3 regions of the Methylobacterium sp. UNC300MFChir4.1 genome follow, and region 2 is predicted to be linked to each of the others. Evidence: riboswitches for the same ligand, from Rfam matches in the RefSeq annotation. Region 2 holds a riboswitch; each other region holds the start of a gene.
The links. Region 2 has a riboswitch for cobalamin ahead of BMY19_RS26885 (TonB-dependent siderophore receptor). Riboswitches for the same ligand answer to the same signal wherever they lie in the genome.
Positions count from the first base shown of each region.

Region 1: linked by a shared signal. The riboswitch ahead of BMY19_RS22570 (TonB-dependent receptor plug domain-containing protein) and the one ahead of BMY19_RS26885 (TonB-dependent siderophore receptor) in region 2 are both predicted to bind cobalamin.
Region 3: linked by a shared signal. The riboswitch ahead of BMY19_RS00050 (TonB-dependent receptor plug domain-containing protein) and the one ahead of BMY19_RS26885 (TonB-dependent siderophore receptor) in region 2 are both predicted to bind cobalamin.

Region 1 covers NZ_FOCS01000019.1:106,071-109,344, reverse strand. Annotated here, with positions in the region: gene nikA (nickel ABC transporter substrate-binding protein) at 1-1,235, opposite strand, end outside; cobalamin riboswitch at 1,559-1,768, shown strand; gene BMY19_RS22570 (TonB-dependent receptor plug domain-containing protein) at 1,887-3,274, shown strand, end outside.
Region 2 covers NZ_FOCS01000031.1:38,791-42,064, reverse strand. Annotated here, with positions in the region: gene BMY19_RS26885 (TonB-dependent siderophore receptor) at 1-1,973, opposite strand, end outside; cobalamin riboswitch at 2,083-2,292, opposite strand; gene BMY19_RS26880 (TonB-dependent receptor family protein) at 2,487-3,274, opposite strand, start outside.
Region 3 covers NZ_FOCS01000001.1:7,084-10,357, forward strand. Annotated here, with positions in the region: gene prpC (bifunctional 2-methylcitrate synthase/citrate synthase) at 1-68, shown strand, start outside; gene prpB (methylisocitrate lyase) at 82-999, shown strand; cobalamin riboswitch at 1,772-1,973, shown strand; gene BMY19_RS00050 (TonB-dependent receptor plug domain-containing protein) at 2,092-3,274, shown strand, end outside.

The DNA of each region.
Region 1 (3,274 bases), on a different contig from region 2:
GGCGGCCCCCAGGTCTCGCCGAAGATCAGGCCAAAGCGGCCATCCTTCTGGCGGGCCAGGATCGAACTCTCCTCCTCGCCGATCAGCCGGACGTCGATGCCCACGCGGCTAAGATCGGACTGGAGAACCTCGGCAATCGCGCGCTGCTGGGCGTTGGTCCCGACGAAATCGACCTCGACGGCGAGGCGGCGTCCGTCCTTTGCACGCACGCCGTCGCGCCCGAGCGTCCAGCCGGCCGCGTCGAGCATGCGGGAGGCCGCGCCCCGGTCGAAGCCATAGGGCTTCAGCCCGACGTCGGCGTACGGCACGCGCGGCGCGAATAGGAAATCGGCTCGTGGCTCGATCCCGTCGAGCACCGTCCGGACCAGCGTATCCTTGTCGACGGCATGGTTGATGGCGAGGCGGACCGCCCGATCATCGGTCGGGAAGCGCGCGGAGTTCATCGCCAGTACCCGGGTCGCCAGTGGCGGCGAGACCGCTGCGGCGAAGTTCGAACCCATTTGCCGGAGCCGGACGAAGGCTTCTGAAGGAATCTGCCCGGCCGCGCCGTAGACGAGGTCGATCTCACCCGTCTGCAGGGCCATGACGCGGGTGTTGGGATCGGGGACGACCTTTACGACGAGCCGGTCGAAGATGGGTCTCCGGCCCCAGTAGCCCGGATTGCTCTCGAACGTGTCAAAGACACCGAGCTGGGTGTCGACGAGCCGCCACGGCCCCGTGCCGACCGGCCCCCTGATGCCGACGGCCGTCGTACCGCCGGGGCCCAGGGCGCTCGGAGACAGGAACCGGAAGGGCCGCGGCAGGGAGAGTTCGAGTAGCGTTGGGTAGTGCGGCGCCTTCAGGACGAGGCGGAACGCCAGAGGCCCGACAACTTCAGTGCGCTCGATCTGCTGGACGAGATCGAGCCACGCGTGCCGCTGGCGGTTTGCCAGGATCGCGTCGAAGTTCGCCTTGACCGCGGCCGCGTCGAAGGGCGTCCCATCGCTGAAGGTGACGCTGGGGCGCAGGGCGAAATCGTAGGTCCGCCCATCCTCGGAGATGGTCCACGAGGTCGCTAGCCAGGGCTCGACCGATCCATCTCCGCGGTACTTCACCAAAGGCTCGTAGACGCTCGCCTGCGCGAACATCTGGTTGGGCGCGTAGAGGTGCGGGTTCAGCGGTCCGACGTTCGAGGGCCACGAATAGGTGAGTTGCCCGGCTGCTGTCTGGAGCGGTCCGAGGAAGCTTGCCGCCATCGCGGCGACGGCGAGGGTCGCCAACTTGATCATGTATCGGCCGCGGTATGAGGATCGCTGCAGAACGTCATACACTGCCCAAGCTTGACCGTGAACCGCATCCTACAAGGCAATCACCTCGACCGAAGATCGGACGACCATTGCTGAGGTGTTCAGCGTGCCCAACCTCTCCTGTGCGAGCGCGGCAGCCGTTCGTCGCTTTGCGAGGGTGTGACTTCGAGACGGATTGGCGGAAATCCAACCTGTCTTGACATCGACCGACGCCTCAGACGCCACACATCTGAACAACGTGTTTCCGTGCGTTGACGGATGGACACACCGCAGCTTAGCTTGGTCGAGACGGTTCCCCTCGGGGATCAAAAGGGAACGCGGTGAAGTCAGGCCCGTGAGGGCTCGGCCGATGCCGCGGCTGCCCCCGCAACTGTAAGCGGCGAGTCCTTCATCACGACGTCACTGGGCGGCCTCGCCCGGGAAGACGATGAGAGGGCGGTGACCCGCGAGCCAGGAGACCTGCCGTCAGCCGTGGTCACACGCGGAGCTTGCCGGGCGGGGTGTCCTGGGAGGTGTCGCGGCGTCGTGGTTCCTTGGAGGACGCGACCGCCGAGGCCTCGTTCGCGGTGACGTGCCACAGCCGTCCCCCGAGGCCGCCCCGTGTCCTGTTCCGTCCCCTCCGCGCTCCGGCGCACGCTGGCGCCGTCCTGCGCGGCATCCGCGCTGCTCGTCTCCATTCCCGCCCTCGCGCAGCAGGTCGCCGCGCCCTTCGCCGATGCCCAGGGAGGCGCGCAGGCCGCAGTCGCCCTTTCCGAGATCTCGGTCTCAGCCACCGGCGTGCCGACGCCGATTGCCAGCACGGGATCGAGCGTGACCGTGCTCACCGACCGCCTGCTTCAGGAGCAGCAGCGCCGGACGGTGCCGGATGCCCTGCAGCAGGTGCCCGGCCTCAACGTCGTGCAGACCGGCGGCTCCGGCGGTCAGACCTCGGTCTTCATCCGCGGCACCAACTCGAACCACGTGAAGGTCCAGATCGACGGCATCGACGTCAACGACCCCTCGACCCCAAACCGCGCCTTCGATTTCAGCCAGTTGCAGACCTACGACCTTTCGCGGATCGAGGTGCTGCGCGGGCCGCAGAGCGGCCTCTACGGGGCCGACGCCATCGGCGGCGTCATCTCCGTCGTGACCAAGCGTGGCGAAGGACCGGCTCGGGCAACGGCGACGGTCGAGGGCGGCTCGTTCGGAACCTTCAACCAGTTCGGCAACATCTCGGGCTCGGAGGGGATCTTCGACTACTCGGTGTCGGTCGGCCACATCCGGCAATCCGCCGTTCAGGTCACCCCGTTCGAACTGCTGCCCCGCGGCGTGCCGCTGCGGACGGCCTTCACCGACATCAAGACGGTATCGACCAAGCTCGGGGCGCAACTCACCGACGAGTTCCGGCTCAACTACGTCCTGCGCTTCTCCGACAGCGCTTATCTCGACCAGGCTGACGGCGGCTTCCCATACGTGCTGCTTCCGTACCGAAACCTCAATGACCAACAGCAACTGATCATGAGGGGCGAGGCCGAGTGGACGCCGGTGCCGGGCTTCCACAACGTCTTCGGGGCGAACTACTCGAAGTTCGACCGCCTGTTCGCGGGCCCGCTGGATCCACTCGCGCCGCCGACGCCCACCACCTACCTCGGCGAGCGAACCCGGTTCGACTACCGCGGCGACTGGCAGGTCTCACCCGGCAACCTCGTGCTGTTTGGGGCCCAGCGCGAGGATGAGCGCTTCGAAACGACCGGCATCGACCGATCCAACGGCAACACCGCCGGCTTCGCCGAGCTACAGACGACGCCCTTCGCGGGAGCCGCGCTGGTCGCCAACATCCGCCACGACGCGAACGACCAGTTCGGCGGCGCGACCACCTACCGGGTGGCGCCGAGCTACATCGTGCCCGGCACCGGGACCCGCCTGAAGGGCAGCGTCGGCACGGGCTTCAAGCCGCCGACCCTGAGCCAACTCTATCAGGACTACCCGGGCTTCCGCTTCTTCGGGAA
Region 2 (3,274 bases):
CCACCGCCGATGCCTAGGCCCCGCAAGGGGCCGCTCTGGACCTCGTAGACGGCGAGCATGGTGCCGCTGTGCTCCGGGATATTGAGCAGCGGTGCGCCCACTGGGAGCACGTTGTCCTTGGTGATGAAAGCGTCGGTGAAGGTGTAGCCGCCGATCACGCGCAGCTCCGGCGTGAGCTGGCCTGCGGCGGTGAACTCGAAGCCCTGGCTGCGCACACCACCCACGGCGATCTGGAAGCCGCTGTTGCTGGGGTCGGCAGTGAGCACGTTCTGACGGTCGATGCGGAAGGCCGCGGCCGTCAGGAGGAGCGAGCCACCGTAGAGCTCGACTTTGGCGCCTGCCTCGTACCCGAGGCCGGTCTCCGGCTCGAAGGGCCGCGACTGCGCGCCGAGCCCGGCGTCCGTGCCTATGTTCGGCCGGAAGCTGGTGCTGACGTTGGCGTAGAGCGCGAGCTCGGGAATGGGCTGGTAGACGAGCCCCGCCCGCGGCGAGGCGGCCGCCCGCGTCTGCTCGGCGCTGTTTCCGCCGACGCGCTGCTTGTAGAAGCGCTCGAACAGGTCGAAGCGCACGCCGGCCAGCGCCTTCCACTGTGGGGAGAGGTCGATCAGGTCCTGGGCGTAGAAGCCGGTGTCGGTCACGCTCTCCAGGGTATTGGAGGCGCGCGTCAGCGGCGGCAGGGGCTGGCCGTAGCGCGGGTTGTAGATGTCGATCGCGTACGGGAACGTGTTGAAGTTCGAGCGCAGGTAGAGCTGTCGGTTGTCGAAATCCTCGCGGTCGAAGCCGAGCAGCAGGGTGTGGCCGATGTCGCCGGTTCGGAAGCGACCGACAAGCTCGGCCTGACCGATGGCCGAGTCGTAGCTGTAGTCGCGATAGTTGCGGTCGCGGATGACTGTGCGGTTGTCGGCTCGAAGACCACGCCCCTCGGCGCTCTCGCCGTTGAGGGTGCCGGTGTTGAACTGGGCGGCGAGCCGCATCTGCCAGTCCGCGTCGAAGCGGTGGTCGAGGCGGACCTGCAGCACCTCGTCCGACTGACGGGACACCTGCCCGGGCTCGCCGAGAAAGCGGCTGATCGGCACGAACCCGAGCTGCTTGTTCACGGCGACAACGCCCCGGTCGACAACGACGTTGTTGCGGGTGATGGCAGACTCGACCGTGAGCTTGGTGTCGGGTGTGATCTGCCAGCTGAGGACGGGCGCGATGAACAGCCGGTCGTCGCCGACGAAATCGCGATAGCTGTTCTGGGCGCCCCCGGCAAAATTGAAGCGGTAGAGCAGCGTCCCCTCGTCGTTGAGGGCGCCGCCGGAGTCTATGGTGCCCCGGAACTGCTCGAACGAACCCCAAAGACCACCCATCTCGACGAAGCGGGTCGCGGTGGGCTGCTTGGTGATGATGTTGACGAGCCCGCCCGGGTCGCTGCGCCCGAACAGCGCGCCACCGGCCCCCTTGAGCACCTCGATGCGCTCGATGTTCTGGGTGTCGATGAGCGGAGGCGGGCCGCCGCGGTTGGCCGCGAGCCCATTGCGGTAGATCTCGGCCGTGGTCACGCCGCGGATGGCGTAGGCGAAAGTGCCGAGGCCGCCGAAGTTGTTCGTCTGCGTGAGGCCGGGCACGTAGTCGAAGGCGCGGTCGACGCGGGTGGCGTTGACGTCGGTGATGAGTTCACGCGGGATGACCGTCACCACCTGCGGAACGTCGAGCTGGCGGGTATTCGTCTTGGTGGCGCTCACGGCTCTGTCGGACCTGAAGCCCGGCGTCGGTCCGATCAGGCTGATCGCGTCGACCGAGCGGCCAAGGAGGTCCGGCTGGATCGGACCGCCCGCGCTCGCCTCGACCGAGAGCGCGTCGAGGGCGACCCTGGCCTCTTGGGCCTGCGCCGCACCGGTCGACAGGCCGGCAGCGAGGACCGTGCCTCGGCACAGCGTACGCGCCAAGCATCGGCCCAGCGAGGGAAACGAGGGTAGTTCGAAGACCATCAGGCGAGCCCCACCGCTTGCCGGGGCCGCGTGTCGATGGAGAGCGCGTGCGCGACGAGGGGCGAGAGGGCCCATGTCGATCAGCAGCCCACCGGACACCCCGCCCGCGAGACGAAAACCACGCCAAGGCAGGTCTCCTGGCTCACGGGTCATCACCTCTGCCTGACCTTCCCAGTGCGAGGCACCAGTGGTCGTTCTAGGCAGCGGCTCGCCGCTCACAGTTGCGGGGGCAGCTTCGGTCTCGCCCTCACGGGCCTCACCGAATTCCCTCTTAGCTCACGGTCACGAAACCGTGAGAACCTTGACAATTCAACCCGCACCTTCCCGTGCCCGAAGTCAATGGACAAGGCGAATATCGGTCAGGAGGACGGACGGCCTTCCAGCTTGTCCGCTCCTGTGTAGCGACTTGGCCACAGCCCTTCTGAGTCCGCCTGATGGATGTCAGTCGCCGGCGGACCTCGCTCAGGCGGCTGACGTAGCCCGAACTCGGACTGCGAGCGGTATCCCCCACCGTCACCACCTGTATCGCAGGCCGCCATAGATTGCCCGGCCTATGCCAGGGTTGAAGATCTCGGAGCTTGCATTAGCCACGCCGGCGATGGCCACGCTTGAGATGTAGCGCTTGTCTAGGAGGTTGCGTGCCTCAAGGTAGCCTGACCAAGCCGAGCCCTGATCGAAGCCGATCCTGAGGTTCAAGAGCGCGTAGGCGGGCACCGTCAGGCTGTTGGCGTTGTCGGCGAAGTAGGCCTGCGGCGACCACTCCACGTTGGGCCCGGCGTAGAAGCCGCTCGGGTGCCGGTAGAGCACCTCGGCGCGCAGGTAATGGGTCGGCACGCCGGGCAGGCGGTTGTTGCCATACAGCGCGTCGCGAACGAAGAAGAAGTCGTTGTAGGTGTAGGCGGCGTTGAACCAGACACGGTCTTCAACCGTGACGAGCGACTTCAGGAACGCCACCCCGAGACCGGCCTCGACACCCTGGTGAACGGTGCGGTCCGCGTTCACGATGCTGCAGGGGCTGAAGATTGACGTCGTTAGGCACTGCAGTTCGTTCCGGATCTCCGAGCGGTAGAGCGAGATGTCCCAGGTGAGGTCTGGCCGAGCCCCACGCGTACCGATCTCGTAGGTGGTCGCGGTCTGAGCACGCAGGTTCGAGGTTGCGAAGGTTGCGAAGGAATTCGCGTCGAAGGTCGGCGCTTCGGCGCTGCCCGAGACGTTGCCATAGACCTGCCACGTGGGGTCGACGTCCCAGAGCACGCCGAACTTCGGCTTCGCGATGTCGTAGGTGGAGCGGCCCGACTGGT
Region 3 (3,274 bases), on a different contig from region 2:
ATTATGTCGGCCCGGAGAACCTGCCCTTCGTCCCTCTGGCCGAGCGCGGCCTGCCCCTCCACGCCTGAGGCGAATCTTCCGATGCCCTATCTCGTGGCCGACGATTTGCCCGCCGAAAATGCCGGCCTGCGCTTCCGCCGGCTGCTGGACCAGCCCGGTATCGCGCGACTTCCGGGCGCTCATAACGGGCAGGCCGCGCTTCAGGCCAAGGCGGCCGGGTTCGAAGGCCTCTATCTCTCCGGCGCGGCCATGACCGCGTCCATGGGCCTGCCCGATCTCGGGATCATCACCGTCGACGAGGTGGCGTTCTTCATCCGCCAGATCGTCCGGGCCTCGGGCCTGCCGCTGCTCGTCGATGGCGATACCGGCTACGGCGAGGTGCTGAACGTGATGCACATGGTCCGCACCTTCGAGGAGGCGGGCGCCGCAGCCGTCCATCTGGAGGACCAGATCCTTCCCAAGAAGTGCGGCCACCTCAACGACAAGAAGCTCGCGGACGCGCACGACATGGTCGCCAAGGTCGCCGCCGCCGCGAGGGCGCGGCGCCACCTCTACGTCATCGCCCGGACCGACGCGGCGGCGAGCGAGGGACTCGACGGCGCGGTTGCGCGCGCGAAACTCTACGTGGAGGCGGGGGCCGATGCGATCTTCCCCGAGGCGTTGAATACGCCGGAGATGTTCAAGGCCTTCGCGCAGGCCATGCCCGGCGTGCCGCTCCTCGCCAACATGACGGAGTTCGGCTGCACTCCATTCTTCACGGCCTCCGAGTTCGAATCCTTCGGCTACAAGATGATCATCTGGCCGGTCAGCTCCCTGCGAGTTGCCAACAAGGCCCAGGCCGAACTCTATGCGGCGCTCGCGCGGGACGACGGCGCCCATGGCATGGTCGACCGCATGCAGACTCGCGCGGACCTCTATGCCTCGATCGGCCTGCATGCCTACGAGGCGCTCGACAGCTCCATCGTCCAGACCATCGTTCCGGAAGGGATGCCGCAGTGATGAATGCTTGATTTACCCTTGGCTATTTTGATCGCGCTCACGGTTGGTTGACGCCCCTGGTACGACTGCCTTCCATCCGTCCCGCAAACCTGTCACCATCGCACGCTGAGGGGGCTTCGCGATCATCAGAGTTCGGGGATGTTGTCCTTATCCGAAGAGGCGGGATCGCTCACGGTTACGTTTGATCCGGATGCCGATCTCACGCTCAATCTGGCCTCCAGAAAGAATCTTGCTCTGGCACGGATTAAAGCCTGTTTGAAGCGGCATAATCCGAAAGATCTATATGCCGACGATCGGATCGTACGAGCATATTATGGTCGAATATCAAAAAGAGCGCGTGATACTCTGGTGAACGAGGCTTACTCGATTTCAAAGGAGATCAAGCAAATGCCTCTGACGCCGAGAATGGTCTGCAGTATCTTGAATATCTCATCGCAGGAGAGAATCAGGCTGATGCGGGAAGGCAAAATTAATCGATCTGGACAATCTCAATTTTGTTCTGATAATCATCAGGGTTATTTCTCTCTATTTTCGTCAGAGAGCGTTCGAGATTACTTAAGATCTATTCGGAGCTAAATTGTGTCAATTATTAGCGTTTTATTATAACCGATATAAAATCAAAACGGTTCATATTACGAGATCTGCCAATAGATAAACGCTTTGTATCAAGATCTCGAAATATCGACGACAGCTCGCCGGGACTTTCCCTGTCGCTGCAAAGTCACAGGCGCCCGCTCTTCCTGCAAGGCGCATTGACGAGGTTTCACGGCCTGCCGATAGTCGCCTGGACGGTTCCCCTCAGGGATCGAAAGGGAATGCGGTGAGGGCTTTCGAGCCCAATTCCGCGGCTGCCCCCGCAACTGTAAGCGGCGAGCCTTCCTGCCACCGATGTCACTGGGCGGCCTCGCCTGGGAAGACGGTGGGAGGGCACCGACCCGCGAGCCAGGAGACCTGCCGTCAGCCGTGGTCACACGCGGAGCTTGCCGGGCGGGGTGTCCTGGGAGGTGTCGCGGCGCCGCGGTTCCCTTGAGGACGCGACCGCCGAGGCCTCGTTCGCGGTGACGTGCCACAGCCGTCCCCCGAGGCCGTCCCGTGTCCTGTTCCGTCCCCTCCGCGCTTCGGCGCAGCCTAGCGCTGTCCTGCGCCGCATCCGCGCTGCTCGTCTCCGCTCCCGCTCTCGCGCAGCAGGTCGCCGCGCCGTTCGCCGATGCCCAGGGAGGCGCGCAGGCTGCGGTCTCCCTGTCCGAGATCTCGGTTTCGGCCACGGGCGTGCCGACGCCGATCGCCAACACAGGATCGAGTGTCACCGTGCTCACCGACCGCCTGCTTCAGGAGCAGCAGCGCCGGACGGTGCCGGATGCCCTGCAGCAGGTGCCGGGCCTCAACGTCGTGCAGACCGGCGGCGCCGGCGGCCAGACCTCGGTCTTCATCCGCGGCACCAACTCGAACCACGTGAAGGTCCAGATCGACGGCATCGACGTCAACGACCCCTCGACCCCGAACCGAGCCTTCGACTTCAGCCAGCTCCAGACCTACGACCTTTCGCGGATCGAGGTGCTGCGCGGGCCCCAAAGCGGCCTCTACGGAGCCGACGCCATCGGCGGCGTCATCTCCGTCGTGACCAAGCGTGGCGAAGGGCCGGCTCGGGCAACGGCGACCGTCGAGGGCGGCTCGTTCGGCACCTTCAACCAGTTCGGGAACGTCTCCGGCTCGGAGGGGATCTTCGACTACTCGGTCTCGGTCGGCCACATCCGGCAATCGGCCGTTCAGGTCACCCCGTTCGAGCTGCTGCCCCGCGGCGTACCGCTGCGGACCGCCTTCACCGACATCAAGACGATCTCGACCAAGCTGGGCGCGCAACTCACCGATGAGTTCCGGCTCAACTACGTCCTGCGCTTCTCCGACAGCGCCTATCTCGACCAAGCCGACGGCGGTTTTCCGTACGTGCCGCTGCCGTACCGGAACCTCAACGACCAGCAGCAGCTGATCATGAGGGGCGAGGCCGAGTGGACGCCGGTACCGGGCTTCCACAACGTCTTCGGGGCGAACTACTCGAAGTTCGACCGCCTGTTCGCCGGCCCGCTGGATCCCCTCGCGCCACCGACACCCACCACCTACCTCGGCGAGCGAACCCGGTTCGACTACCGAGGCGACTGGCAGGTCTCTCCCGGAAACCTCGTCCTGTTCGGGGCCCAGCGCGAGGACGAGCGCTTCGAGACGACCGGCATCGACAGGTCCAACGGCAACACCGCCGGCTTCGCCGAGCTTCAGACGA